2 regions of the Alteromonas sp. M12 genome follow, and region 2 is predicted to be linked to the other one. Evidence: predicted binding sites of a transcription regulator. Region 2 holds the regulator's gene; the other holds the start of a gene.

Region 1 (7,702 bases), 2.4 Mb from region 2:
TAAAAGAAGCAGAGGAAAAAGCAAAAGTTGCCAGTCAGGCCAAAAGCGACTTTTTAGCGAATATGAGTCACGAAATTCGAACTCCCATAAATGGCATTATTGGTATGAATGATCTTCTGCTAAATACGCCGTTGTCAGAACAACAGTTAAAATATGCAGAGTTGGCGCAAAGTAGTGGTCACATTTTACTGACCTTAATTAATGATATTTTAGACTTTTCAAAAATTGAAGCCGGTAAGTTAGAAATCGAAAATATAGAATTTGATCTGCATGAAATGCTGAATAAATTCATAGAGAGTTTCTCAATTCGAGCAGAAGACAAACATTTGGAACTGATATTTTCCATGCACCCAAGTGTTCCAAGATGGATTCAAGGTGATCCTGGCAGAATACGGCAAATACTCACAAACTTAACCAGTAACGCAATCAAATTCACCCAACAAGGTGAAATCGTTATTAAAGTTAATTTGACCAGTGAAAATAAACTGATCTTTTGTGTGATAGATTCTGGAATGGGTATTTCCAAAGAAAAACAACAACAACTGTTCCACAAGTTTAGTCAATTAGACGCCTCAACCACGCGCAAATTTGGTGGCACGGGTTTGGGTCTTTCCATCGCCAAAGAACTGGTAGAGTTATTGAACGGCGAAATTGGGGTTAACAGTGAATGGCAAAAAGGCTCTGAATTTTGGTTTACCCTTCAGTTTGAGCCTGCTGTAAATAAGCATAACACGCAAAAATACGATTTATCCAAAGCAAATCTAGCGCAATTGAAAGTGCTGGTTGTGGATGATAACCAAACCAGTCGAGACGTTTTGTCATCCATTCTGGAATCGGAAAAAATTAAGGTTGTGCAAGCCCAAAATTCTCCTGAAGCGTTAAAAACACTGCGTAAACATTGTGAAATTAGAGACAAAATAGATATCGCAATTATCGATGCGGATATGCCTGGTATCAATGGCACAGAATTAGGCAAAGCGATTAAAAGTGATGAAAGGTTTGCATCGTTGAATATGATTTTAATGACAGCGAGTGCAAGACGAGGAGATGCTCAGAAGTTTAAAAATATAGGTTTTGATGCATACTTTCATAAACCCATTAAAAATGACGATTTGTTTTTTGCAATTACCCAAATTAGTAATCAAAAACTCATTAAATCAGAAACAAGAAAACAACAAATTGAATTAATAACCCGACACAATGCTACCAGTCCATCAAAAGCAGTGCCGCGTATTTTGTTAGTCGAAGACAATGCGATTAACCAAGCAGTAGCAAAGGAAATGCTTAAAAAATTAGACTGTATTACTGAGTTAGCAAATAACGGTATGGAAGCAATTGAACAGTTGAGCCGAGCGACGACTCCTTTTGATATTGTACTAATGGATTGCCAGATGCCAATAATGGATGGCTACGAAGCCAGTAGAATAATACGTGGATACCAAGGTGTAAATTTTGATCCGAACATTCCGATTATCGCGTTAACCGCCAATGCAATGAAAGGAGATAAGGAAAAGTGCTTTGATGCTGGGATGGATGGATATATCAGTAAACCAATAATCATCGAAGATTTAGAGCAAGGTTTACTCAAGTGGATCGACAAGAAGCATTAAACAAATAAAATAAAAAAGGTGTGTCTAATAAATTAGACACACCTTTCAGAATTTTGAGAATCCCTCTCAGCTTTCCTTCGCTATTAAACCATCCCGGTCAACATCCGTATACGCCCCTTTCCCTCTATTCTCGCTCATCCTTAAGTGAGTCACTCTTCCTAAGTGAGTCCCTTTCCTTTATTCCTTATTTAGCTGCACATCCTTACTTACAGCATTTCTCATCCTTAAGATTGTCCTTCGTCTTCCCTATCTATCCTTGAGTTTGTAGTCCTTTACTAAATGCTCATCCTGACCATTTTCTTTCATCCAATGAAAGTGTCCTTCTGGCTTTCCTTAAGTCTTCCTGACCCGTCGTATTTCCCTGTGACGAGGTATAAGATAAAGCAATTAAAAGTTTCTACTAGTACCCAATCTAGCTTTATTTTGTAAGCCATTATACTAAAGTCTACATTTTGAAAAATAAGCCTTTAAATTCATAAAGTTAAATAAAAGGTAAGCTTTACCCTAAGTGTTTATTCCGCTTAAGACCTACAGCCATGTACGAAATATCTTACAAATAAAAAGGTTATTTTCTTACTCTAGAATTTGAACCTAATGGATTTAATGAAAATGAATTTAAAATTTTACTGATTTTGCGGATTTTAGATTGCTGAAAATGACAATAAGAAACGGTATTAGTAGGGTAAAGTAAGACTAAACAATGCAAGATGGTTACTTTACCCTTTAGAATAAATTCCGCGGTTTTTTACTCTGACCGAGGTCTAAACATTATTTGCCCAGTTATGCGTGAGACTTTTAGTTCATCAATATGTTCATATTTTCCGTCGGAGAAGAATGACAAACATTTAGGTAGAGTGACATAAACCCCAACACCTTCACTTTTTTCTTCTTCTAGCACAATACTATCAATCGCACTCATTAAAACGTGTCCAAGACCTCTGTGCTGATGATCTGGATGCACTCCAATAAACGACAACATATGGTATTTTTCATGGGGAATACGCTCTCTTACCCGCTGTTCCTTTTCGATCATTTGCTTGGTGCCTATATAACCAGCGGTAAGCAACATCTTTAAGCGCCAATGCCAAAATCGGTCGGGGTTGAACGCACTATCAGGTTTAATCATACATGCTACTGCCAATAAACGTTCATCTTCAAAAAGACCAATCATTGGCTGTTTAGCGGTCCAAAAGGCATTTAACTCTTCTCTAATTGCGCCCCTTAAACGGGATTCATACCCTTCCTTCTCAGAATCGAATATATCTAAAAACAGCGGATCATCATGATAAGCTTGATATAAAATTGATGCGGCAATTTTTAAATCTTCAGCGGCCAGATAAACAGCTTTGATTTTATCTAGCGGATTTATGTCTTGTGCAGTATTTGACATAGTTCGACTCTCTTCAATTAGGAAGTTTCACTCTACATAATTATTAACCAATTGTTAACAACTCATTAAAAATAACGGCAAACTAATTTTACTATTTTGGCTAGATGAGGTTGATTTATAGTCTTTTCCCCCCAAGACTTAAGTAGAGGCAGTGAAAGGGTGCGAATGACAATGAACTAGATTGACTCAGTGAGAACAAGTAATCCAAACTTTCACAACAAGTACCAATCTACATGAAATGCCAACACAACTCGAGTTTAGAATTCCATCAAGGAGACATTAAATGCTAACTGAAAATTTAGAGTTAAAGGATTTGTTTCTGCAATTAGGTTTAGCCAATGACGAGGAGTCAATTGAAAACTTTATAGCTCAGCACAAAGGATTGGATAAATCGACAAAACTAGAAGAAGCTAGTTTTTGGACACAGGCTCAATCGACTTTTATTAGACAATCTTTTTTTGAAGATGCGGAATGGACTGAGTTGATCGATCAGCTAGACAATCGACTACGATAATATTAATAGCAGGCCAAGAATATGGCTTGGCCTGCTGCTTCCAAACTAGGCGTAGCAGAAAAAGTGAAGCTTAGATATTGTTGTAAGCAGAGTCGCCCCAACCAATTAAATTACCATTTTTGAACACCAAAGGCGTGCATTCATCTTTAGTTGTGACACCATCACCTTCGCGACGCTGGGTGCGATAAAACAAAACATTTATTTCATCATTATTTTGTTGATATAGTTCACTGAAATCTGGCGTGCCCATGCGACTTCTAATATCTTCGATGGCTGTATTGGATTCCAGTCTTGCAATCGCCTTTCTATTTTTACGTTCTTTTTGTTCCCAATCCGATTGGTATGAGTAATCCCCTTCCCCACCAACCGATATAACACATCCAGATAATGTCAGTGGTAATACTAATGCTGCAGCAACAAGCGTTTTTTTCATTTTAGTTTCCTTGGTGTTGTATTTATGTTTGTTAATTAGCATTCCACAATACAAAATCGAGGCCAAAATTTAACTTATTGTTTTATATATAAAAAAATTAATGCATGTGATTACCAATACCGCTAAGATAGGCACATTCGCTAAATATTAGTGTTTTTCATCATGTCTAATCAGTTTCAGTATATTGCGTCACTATGTAAGAACTTAAAATCCAACGGGAAAGTTCCCAGTGTGGCATTAATTAAAAAGGCCTCAAATCGTCCGTTACCATTGCGGGATATCATTGATGTACTAAAACGCTGGCAAGACGATCCAGATCAATTCCCTTCTACACCAGTTGAGGAAGCATCGCCTCAAAAACCAAATGATTTAATGCAGCATATTGTTACATTGGAAAAGCGCATCGAGTCATTGGAACAACAAGTATTGAATTTAACCCAGTCCCTGCAAAAATAATTGCACAGCCCTACTCCATGGCCTGTAGGCGGGTGTTTTAACCCCGCGGGAAATTAGATAGATTCCATGGCCTGTAGGCGGGAGTTTTAACCCCGCGGGAAATTAGATAGATTCCGTGGCCTGTAGGCGGGTGTTTTAACCCCGCGGGAGATTAGATAGATTCCATAGCCTGTAGGCGGCGGCTTTAGCCCCGCGGGAAATTAGATAGATTCCGTGGCCTGTAGGCGGGTGTTTTAACCCCGTGGGAGATTAGATAGATTCCATGGCCTGAAGACCATGCTACAACGGCGGTGGATTAATTTATTCCATAGCCTGTAGGCGGGTGTTTTAACCCCGCGGGAGATTAGATAGATTCCGTGGCCTGTAGGCGGGTGTTTTAACCCCGCGGGAGATTAGATAGATTCCATAGCCTGTAGGCGGGTGTTTTAACCCCGCGGGAGATTAGATAGATTCCATGGCCTGAAGACCATGCTACAACGGCGGTGGATTAATTTATTCCATAGCCTGTAGGCGGGTGTTTTAACCCCGCGGGAGATTAGATAGATTCCATGGCCTGTAGGCGGCGGCTTTAGCCCCGCGGTGCAACCGTAAAAAACCATGGCCTGAAGGCCATGCTACAACGGCGATGGATTAATTTATTCCATGGCCTGTAGGCGGGTGTTTTAACCCCGCGGGAGATTTGATTTATCCCATGGCCTGAAGGCCATGCTACAGGCGTGGTGATAACTGCTGGATGAATTCGATTAATGAGTCCGCTAAGGTTTCTTGGGGCTCTAACCCTATCTGCTCTAACATTACTCTCCCAGACTCATTGTGTACACTGACAATAAAATCATCTTCGTCAGTAACAGCAAAGAACAATGTATCTTGTTGACCTAAACGTCTTTTCATCAATACATGGGCAACTAAATTTTGCTGTAAACGCTCAAAATCTTCGTCGTTCCACGGCATCAACAATTGCAAGTTTCCCCGTGCCGTTTTAGCATTTAGATTATCACTCCAAAAGCAGGTATAGTACTCCTTAAGTTGTTCATCCATCTTAATTTCAAGGGCTTGCTCAAAGTGCTCGAAGTGCTTTTGACTTGTTTGTTTGACGGGTATCCAAGGAACCCATTCATCTTGCTCACCGGTTTGTTGATAGCATTTTGATGGCCAATTTTCATCATACTGAATAACTAACGGGTGCTGATTGCGTTGATGACAATCGACATATTCAGAAACAAAATTTTGTAGTGCCGAATCAATGCTCACAGACTACACTTCCTTATATTTAAATTTAAGATGACTTGAAACAATCAAGGTGAATACCAATTATCTGCGATAATACGCAAACAAAACCGGTCAAAAGTACAGATACCTAAGATAAATCAACACTTAAGGTATACTGCAGAAGTATTGTATAACGAGAAGGCTAAATGACAAATAAAACCGATGAGATACGTAATTCGTCTCCGGCACTAGAAAACCTTACATTAGGTAAGACAGTAGAATATGTGCAAACCTATTCCCCCGATTTACTTCAGGCAGTTCCGCGCAGTCTAAGCCGGCAAGCAATTGGTTTAACCGATAAACTGCCATTTAGCGGCGAAGATATCTGGAACGGTTATGAGCTTTCATGGCTTAATCTGCGAGGTAAACCCCAAGTCGCAATCATGCAATGTATCGTTCCTTGTGACTCGCCAAATCTAATTGAATCAAAAAGCTTCAAATTATATCTAAACAGTTTCAACCAATCTAAAGTTGAGTCAGTTGAACAGTTAACTCAAACTTTGCAGTCTGATTTGTCAAACTGCGCTGGAAAACCGGTTCAGATAAAAGTGATTTTACCCAAGGATTTCGCAGCCCAGAAAATCCAAGAAATGGCTGGCCAAAATATTGATGACCAAGATTTAGAGTTTACCGATTATCAATTAGATGCCTCGGCATTGAAGGTAACCGCTAAGCAAGTTAGTGAAACCTTGTACAGTAACTTACTAAAATCCAATTGTTTGATCACCAATCAACCCGATTGGGGAAGTATCATGATACGTTACACTGGTGCACAAATAGACCAAGAATCACTTCTGCGTTACCTCATCTCATTTCGCATGCATAATGAGTTTCATGAACAATGTGTAGAACGAATTTTTCGCGATATTAAACACTTTTGCGAACCATCTAAATTGACAGTTTATGCGCGATACACCCGTCGTGGTGGGCTCGACATTAATCCTTTTAGAAGTGACTTCGAATCGGCTTACAGCATTTCAAGACAAGCGCGTCAGTAAGAAATTAAAATAGGACAATCTATGCTTTCAATACAATTAAACCCAGTTGGGCCCCTAAGCCAACTGTCACAGTACGAAGTAGATAGACTCAAACAATCGGTAAACAGTGATCTGTATAGACTTTTTAGAAACTGTTGTTTAGCTGTATTGAATTCAGGTGTAGAAGAAGACAATTCCGAGCAACTTTTTTCACCCTACGAGAACTTTGAAGTCAACCTAATCAGGCGCGAACGCGGAGTTAAAATTGAATTAGTCAATCCACCAGCAGTGGCATTCGTGGACGGACAATTAATTAAAGGTGTTCATGAACATTTATTTGCCGTGCTCAGAGATATTCTGCACATGGGAGTGAAATATAAGCTTGATGAAGTTCATGAATCCCAATCGCGAGATTTAACCGATTTAGTGTTTGACATGTTACGCCACGCAGAAGTCATTAAAGTGGGCAGCGATCCTAATATGGTTGTGTGCTGGGGCGGTCATTCAATTGGCGAAGTCGAGTACAAATACACCAAAGAAGTGGGATACCAGCTTGGCCTACGAGAAATGAATATTTGCACCGGCTGTGGTCCAGGGGCGATGAAAGGCCCGATGAAAGGCGCCGCAATTGGACACGCCAAACAACGCTACAAAACCGGCCGTTACTTAGGTATGACAGAGCCATCCATTATTGCCGCAGAGCCGCCCAATGCTATCGTCAACGAACTGGTTATCATGCCTGATATTGAAAAACGTCTGGAAGCATTTGTGCGTGTTGCCCACGCTATTGTGATTTTCCCTGGCGGCGTAGGGACAGCAGAAGAATTGTTATATCTGCTCGGTGTGCTTCTAAATGAAGATAATCGAGAGCAAATTGTCCCAATCATTCTAACTGGACCTGCCCATTGTAAAGACTACTTTGAATCAATCGACAAGTTTGTGGGTGCCACCTTGGGACCAGAAGCACAAGCTCTATATGAAATTATTGTTGATGATGCCGTGAAGGTCGCGCAAAAAATAAAAAGCAAACAATTAGAAGTACGTGCACACAGA
Region 2 (7,702 bases):
TTTACCGATCCCACTAGGACCCATTATTGCCGTGGTTTTCCCTTCTGGTATGTGTAACGAAATATTGTCGTAAATTACACGGTTACCACGTTTAAAGGTCAAACTATCTATTTCTATTAAATTTTTCACCGAAACTCCGAGTGGCCTGGATGAGTAGACACGACAAACACCTAAAATGTTTCAACCGATGCGACGATTTGAGGCCATTTTATCGTTTTTCAAGGTTAATAAACAATTATTCCACTCAAAATGACCAAAATTAATCACGCTATTTAAATGAATGATAACAGTATAGATTATGGGGCGTTATTGACTAACTGCTTCGATTTGTAACAAAGCGTAACGCAAAACGAATTGTATCTGTTGTTGTGGCTATAATATTTTAGATAACACCTATTCAGCCTTGATATAAATTGATAGGTCACAATATCTTGATCAAAGATTGTAAATACAAAGTAAAGGTCCGTTTAGATAAGTAAAATTATGGCTTATCTGAGACGATAAATTATTATTGTAAAGTCATTAGGAATTACATATGTATTTTGCGATAATCATATCATTGTTTTTTAAAGAAATAGTCAAGTGATATTAGAAATCCTTATTTTTATAGCCGGTCTAGCTGTTCTTAGCTGGAGCGCCGACAAATTTGTTTATGGAGCCTCAGCACTCGCCACCAACATTGGCGTTTCGCCCATGGTTATTGGGTTAACAATAGTTGCCATGGGCTCATCGGCGCCTGAAATAGTTGTCTCAGCGACAGCATCTTTAAATAATAACCCTGATACCGCGGTCGGAAATGCCATAGGCTCTAATATTACTAATATTGCCTTGGTACTGGGTATAACCGCGATATTAAAGCCATTGATGGTTTCAAGTAGTACGATTAAGCGCGAACTTCCTGTTCTGTTATCTGTGACTTTGTTGGCCGTTTACTTTTTAGCAGATGGTCATTTAAGCTTTATTGAAGGTTTAGTGTTAATCGCTTTATTTGTGTTTACGATTGGGGGGTTAACCTGGATATCTCTAAGTGCTGAAAAAAATGATCCATTGCACACAGAAACCGCCGATGAAATTCCCCGCGATGTACCGCCATCAAAAGCTATTTTTTGGGTTGTTTTAGGGCTTATCTTCCTCCCCTTGAGCGCGCACTTCATGGTTGACTCTGCTGTTCATATCGCAAGATACTTGGGAATGAGTGAATTACTTATTGGTTTAACCATTATAGCGCTCGGTACTAGTTTACCGGAATTGGCAGCCTGTATAGCCGGAGTATTGAAAGGCGAAGACGATCTCGTATTAGGCAATATCATTGGTTCAAACATTTTCAATATTCTTGCCGTATTGGCTATGCCAGGACTTATATCCCCAGGAATAATAGACGAAAATGTCGCCAATCGAGATATGTACGCCATGTTATTCGTGACCGTCTTACTTATTTTATTTAGTTTTAATATCCGAGGCACAAGGCAAATAAACCGTTGGGAAGGTGTAGCCTTCGTCGTTTGTTATCTAGCCTATTGCGCATTCTTGTTTATTTAAATAAAGCGAATTAACTATGTCTTCAGATTATATCGCATCGGCACTTAAGGTATTAGAAATAGAGTCTAAAGCGATTCTACAGTTGCAAGAATATATTGATGAAAGTTTTGAAAGAAGTTGTCAAATCATTCAAAACTGTAAAGGAAAAGTGGTTGTTTGTGGCATGGGAAAATCAGGTCATATCGGCCATAAAATTGCCGCCACGCTAGCCAGCACTGGCACCCCCGCCTTTTTCATGCATCCTGGGGAAGCTAACCATGGTGATTTAGGGATGATAACCAACCAGGATGTATTGTTGGCTATTTCTAACTCTGGTGAAACGGCGGAGTTACTGAATTTAATCCCCGTGGTTAAACGAATGGAAGTCCCCATCATTTCAATGACAAACAGTACTACCAGCTCGTTAGGTAAACACTCTGATGAAGTACTGTGTATTAAGGTAGAACAAGAAGCCTGTTCGTTAGGGTTAGCACCAACCGCCAGTACGACTGCAACTTTGGCAATGGGTGATGCATTAGCTGTAGCATTATTAAACGCCAGTGGGTTTACCTCCGCCGATTTTGCGCTATCTCATCCAGGTGGAAGCTTAGGTCGTAGGCTGTTATTAACAATTGCAGATATCATGCATACAGGTGATGAGTTACCCTTAGTGAAATTAGATCAAACCGTGCGCAATGCTTTGTTCGAAATTTCTCGAAAAGGGCTAGGAATGACAGGAATAATAGACGAGACTGGCAAGTTGGTTGGGATTTTTACAGATGGTGACTTGCGCCGCATCCTTGATGATAGGATTGATATACACTCAACCCCAGTTTCTGAGGTAATGACAGCTAACAGCAAAACGGGTCGACCGGAAATGTTAGCAGTTGAAGGACTTAATTTGATGGAGAAATACAGTATCAATTCAATGTTTGCAGTAGATCATGAAAATAAGCCAGTTGGCGCATTAAATATGCATATGTTACTAAAAGCCGGAGTTGTTTAGTGTCAATTATTGAAACCCTTTATGGTCCAGTTAATAACCATTTCATTAATAAGCTTAGTAAAATTAAATTACTGGTGTGTGACGTAGATGGCATCTTCTCTGATGGCAGCATTTTTATGGGAAACAATGGTGAAGAACTTAAAGCGTTTCATACACTTGATGGCTATGGCGTAAAGTCAATGTTGGAAATTGGCATTGATGTGGCAATAGTCACTGGTCGCCAGTCCGCCATTGTGGAAAATAGAATGTCAGCCCTAGGCGTGTCTCTGATCATTCAAGGTGTCGAAGACAAAAAGACCGCAGTACATAAACTCAAAACGGGATTAAACCTAAAAAAAGAGAATATCGCTTCAATGGGTGATGATATGCCTGATGTAGGTATGTTTGAACAAAGCAGTGTGTCTATCAGTGTTCCTAATGGCCACCCATATGTGAAATCAGTGGCAGAATATGTCACTAAAACAACTGGTGGTGCTGGCGCAGTGAGAGAAATCTGTGATCTAATTTTGTTTGCCAACAACAAATTAAATCGTATTTACGGTAGTAGTGTATGAATCGTATCACCCTAAGCATTGGCATCTTGTTTGTGCTAGTCTTGATGGTATATGTGCCAGGGTGGATGGGTTCAGATCCAGAACAGACAGATTCTAGTAATGAAGATTCCTGGCAGCCTAATTATCAGGCGAGGAATATGCGCAGCACTCTTTACAATGAAAACGGCGAAGTGAATCATCAGGTATTCGCGCTTAAAATGGAACATTATCAAATCCTAGGCTTCACTTTATTCAGCCAACCTAAATACACCATCTATGTTTCCGATGAGCAAACGCCTTGGCATGTAGAAGCTGAGGAAGGCACGCTGTATGAGGATAATCGAATTCAATTAGAAACTGATGTAGAGATTAGAAGCCTCGATGAATCGGGATTTGTGCAAACAATCAGAACCCAGTTTTTAGAAATTAATTTAGTCGATAAAACAATGATGTCTGACGAACCGGTTGAGATAAACGGGAAAGATTTCACTGTTAAAAGTAACGGTTTTGTAGCAAATTTAACTACACAGGAATATGAACTTAAAAATCATGTGCAAACTCAATATGCGCCGCGTTAGCGCTTTATTTATTAGCTTAATGTTCAGCGCCGCTATTATTGCCGGTGAGAACGATTTTAGCTTGCCAATCAAAGTTGACTCAAAGTCGAATTTTTTTGATGGCAAAACCAAAACGTCGATATTTAGAAAAGACGTCAAAATCACCCAAGGTAGCCTTGAAATTTTGGCTGACGAAGTCGAGGTTATTGCGGGTTTAGGGGAAGGTAAAGAAGTTTTTATTGCCCGAGGTAAACCAGCAAAATACAGCCAAACCCTCGATGATGGCAGTAATATTAGTGCCGCGGCCAATGAAATTAAATATGAAGTATCGAATCGTACTCTGACACTCAATGGTGCAGCCGAATTAAATCAGGATAGTAGCCTTGTTAAAGGTGAATCGATTCAATTTAATATGGAATTAGAGCAATTGATAGCAGAAAGTGACGGCAACGCAGAAGGCGGGGTCACTGCCATTTTCCAACCCGAAAGCATTCGCAATCGGCAAACTGACGACACTAAAAAAACTGAAGAAGAGCAAGACAAGTTGCAGGATGAAAAACCTTAATGGCAACGTTAAAAGCGACCAATTTAGCGAAGTCTTATAAATCTCGGCAAGTGGTGCGAGATGTAAGCATTGAAGTTTCTACTGGACAGATTGTTGGCCTGTTAGGTCCCAATGGTGCAGGTAAAACGACCACCTTCTATATGATTGTTGGGTTAGTGCCACTCGATAAAGGCGAGATTTATATTGATCAGACCGAGTTAACCTTACAACCCATGCACATCCGTGCACGAAAAGGAATTGGTTATCTTCCTCAAGAATCATCTATATTTCGTAAGTTAACCGTTTACCAAAATATCATGGCAATTTTGCAAACCCGAAAAGAATTAAGTTCTGATCAGCGAGAAGAGCAAGCGGATGCATTATTGGATGAATTCAATATTAACCATATTCGTAACAGCCTTGGCATGAGTTTATCAGGCGGGGAGCGCAGAAGAGTCGAGATCGCTCGTGCATTAGCGGCCGCCCCTGAGTTTATTCTATTGGATGAACCCTTTGCTGGTGTTGACCCGATTTCAGTAAACGATATAAAAAAAATAATTCAACACCTACGCGATAGAGGTATTGGTGTATTAATAACTGATCATAATGTGCGTGAAACGCTAGACGTGTGTGAAAAAGCGTATATTGTGAGTCATGGTGAATTGATAGCTTCTGGAACCGCAGAAGAAGTTTTAAATAATCAACAAGTCAGAGATGTATACCTTGGCGAGCAATTCAAGCTATAGTAGAGGTATGTTGTTTTTAACCAAAGCTTTGTGGCTAAACAAGTAAGAATAAAAAAACTAAATGAAACCCTCGTTACAATTAAAATTCAGCCAGCAACTAACAATGACGCCTCAATTGCAACAGGCTATACGTCTATTGCAATTATCAACGCTGGATTTACAACAGGAAATACAGGAAGCGTTAGAATCGAATCCACTTTTAGAAGTAGAAGACGGTTCAGATATCCCTACTGGGGATTCCGCTTTAGCAGACAGTAATGACAAGTTCTCAGAGGAGACGGTATCCGCAAGTTCTGATTCCATGGATACAAACGAGGCATTAGAAAAAGCAGATATCCCAGACGAATTACCCATAGATAGCACATGGGACGAATATATCAGTGCCTCCTCAGCCCCCGCCTCAATAAGCGGTGGTAGTGGCGGCGATGACGACCAAATTTTCCAAGGTGAAACAACCGAAAATATTCAAGATCACCTATTGTGGCAGATGCGCTTAACGCCTTTTTCTGAAGTTGATACTGCCATAGCAATCGCAATTATCGACTCTATTGATGAGTCTGGTTACCTCACTATCAGCACCGAAGATGTTCTTGCTAGTCTCGACCATGAAGAGGTTGAACTTGATGAGGTGGAATGCGTTTTAAAACGTATTCAAATGTTCGACCCTATTGGTTCAGGCTCAAGAAATCCGCAAGAATGTTTAATGGTACAAATGAATCAATTTGCACCTGACACCCCTTGGTTAAATGAAGCTAAGTTATTAATCAGCGAATATGCTGACTTATTAGGCAGTAAAGATTACCGAACTTTAATGCGTAAAACTCGTCTAAAAGAAGACGAATTACGAGAAGCTATGCGGTTATTGCAAACACTCAATCCACGCCCTGGTAGTTCATTGTTAATCGGTGAATCTGAATACGTCATTCCAGATGTTTCAGTGATGAAGAAAAATGGTCGTTGGCAAGTTGAGCTAAATCCCGATAGTTTGCCTAAGCTGAATGTAAATCAGCAATATGCGGCAATGAGCCGGAACGCTAAAAACACCAGTGATAGTCAATTTATTCGGTCGCATATGCAAGAAGCCAAGTGGTTTATAAAAAGTCTAGAGAGTCGTAATGACACTTTACTCAAAGTCGCAAACTGCATTGTTCAGCAGCAGGTTGGTTTTTTTGAGCATGGACCTGAAATGATGAAACCAATGGTGTTAAATGATGTCGCAGAAATGGTAGATATGCATGAATCAACTATTTCCCGTGTTACCACACAGAAATATATGCATACGCCTAGAGGAATTTATGAACTTAAATACTTTTTCTCCAGCCATGTAGCAACTGATTCTGGAGGAGAGTGTTCCTCAACGGCAATTCGCGCATTAATTAAAAAACTCGTCGCAGCAGAGCTTCCTACCAAGCCTCTTAGCGACAGTAAGATTGCTGATCTACTGGCAGACCAAGGTATTCAGGTCGCCCGTAGGACAATAGCAAAATACCGGGAGTCTTTATCGATCCCACCGTCTAACCAACGCAAGAGCCTGCTGTAGGCTCAACAACAGAAGGAATACGCTAATATGCAAATTAACCTTACTGGCCATCATGTAGAAATTACAGATTCTTTGCGAGATTATGTAGACAATAAATTTACAAAGCTAGAAAGGCATTTTGATCATATCAACAATGTCCATGTCATTCTTAATGTCGAGAAGCTTAATCAAAAAGCTGAAGCGACAGTTCATCTTAGCGGAGGCGAAGTATTTGCAACCTCAGAGCACAACGATATGTACGCAGCAATTGACGGATTGATAGATAAGCTTGATCGACAGGTAATCAAGCACAAGGAAAAAATTAAGCGTCATTAACATATATTAGATTAATTAATGGAAATTAAAGACATCCTTTCCCCTGACTGCACAAGTTGTGCAGTCCAGGGGACAAGTAAAAAACGAATTCTTGAAACTATCAGCCTAATAGCGGCAGAAAAAATCGATGACATTGATCAGACAACGATTTTAAATAGTCTGGTTAGCCGCGAAAAGATGGGCAGCACAGGAATCGGGAATGGTATTGCATTGCCACACGGTAGACTGTCGGGTTTAAAGGATGTGGTCGCAGTGCTAATCACCAGTGATCCTTCTATCAACTTTGACGCTGTGGATAATTGTCCTGTGGACATATTTTTCGCAATTTTAGTACCTGAAGATAAAGCCGCCGGACACCTGCAAACCTTAGCAACCATCGCGACAAAATTAAGTGATAAGGAAATTCTGAAACGTATTCGTCGTGCAGAAGATAATGCTCAGTTATACGAGGCAATCGTTGCATGAAACTGATAATTATTAGTGGCCGCTCTGGTTCAGGAAAATCTATTGCACTAAGGTCTTTAGAAGACTTAGGTTACTATTGCGTCGACAATATTCCAGTTAACCTATTACCGACTCTAACCCATACGGTTATGGATGAATATGACCAAGTGGCCGTGAGTATCGATGTTAGAAACCTTCCCAAGGTACCTGGTGAATTAGTCGAAATTCTTGATTATTTGCCTGCCACTTGGGACATGACCATAGTCTATTTAGATGCCAGTGATGACATGCTGATAAAACGCTTCAGCGAAACTCGTCGACTGCATCCGTTATCTCGTCAAAACAAATCTCTTTCGGATGCGATTCAGGCAGAGGGTCAACTGTTAGCCCCTATTGCGGAACGCGCCGACTTATATCTAGATACAGACAAACTTTCGGTGCATCAATTAGCTGAATTGGTTCGAGAGCGAATTCTAGGCAAGAAAAGCTCTAGGCTAGT

What was found. Region 2 encodes sigma-54, which starts transcription at its own class of promoters, with help from an activator protein. Its sites were predicted from a motif close to GTTGGCACGNNNNTNGNNT; they were not measured.
Region 1: a site for sigma-54 is predicted at 3,996-4,014, ahead of VUI23_RS14695 (DUF3192 domain-containing protein). Genes of this name have one in related genera too.

The regions. Positions count from the first base shown of each region.
Region 1 is NZ_CP144164.1:3,403,264-3,410,965, forward strand. It holds gene VUI23_RS14680 (response regulator) at 1-1,610, shown strand, start outside; gene VUI23_RS14685 (GNAT family N-acetyltransferase) at 2,356-3,000, opposite strand; gene VUI23_RS14690 (DUF2789 family protein) at 3,284-3,514, shown strand; gene VUI23_RS14695 (DUF3192 domain-containing protein) at 3,585-3,947, opposite strand; gene VUI23_RS14700 (hypothetical protein) at 4,110-4,403, shown strand; gene syd (SecY-interacting protein) at 5,112-5,654, opposite strand; gene queF (NADPH-dependent 7-cyano-7-deazaguanine reductase QueF) at 5,819-6,670, shown strand; gene ppnN (nucleotide 5'-monophosphate nucleosidase PpnN) at 6,692-7,702, shown strand, end outside.
Region 2 is NZ_CP144164.1:777,380-785,081, reverse strand. It holds gene VUI23_RS03310 (ATP-binding cassette domain-containing protein) at 1-129, opposite strand, end outside; gene VUI23_RS03305 (calcium/sodium antiporter) at 583-1,539, shown strand; gene VUI23_RS03300 (KpsF/GutQ family sugar-phosphate isomerase) at 1,556-2,524, shown strand; gene kdsC (3-deoxy-manno-octulosonate-8-phosphatase KdsC) at 2,524-3,078, shown strand; gene lptC (LPS export ABC transporter periplasmic protein LptC) at 3,075-3,635, shown strand; gene lptA (lipopolysaccharide transport periplasmic protein LptA) at 3,622-4,179, shown strand; gene lptB (LPS export ABC transporter ATP-binding protein) at 4,179-4,904, shown strand; gene VUI23_RS03275 (RNA polymerase factor sigma-54) at 4,966-6,444, shown strand; gene hpf (ribosome hibernation promoting factor) at 6,472-6,759, shown strand; gene ptsN (PTS IIA-like nitrogen regulatory protein PtsN) at 6,778-7,224, shown strand; gene rapZ (RNase adapter RapZ) at 7,221-7,702, shown strand, end outside.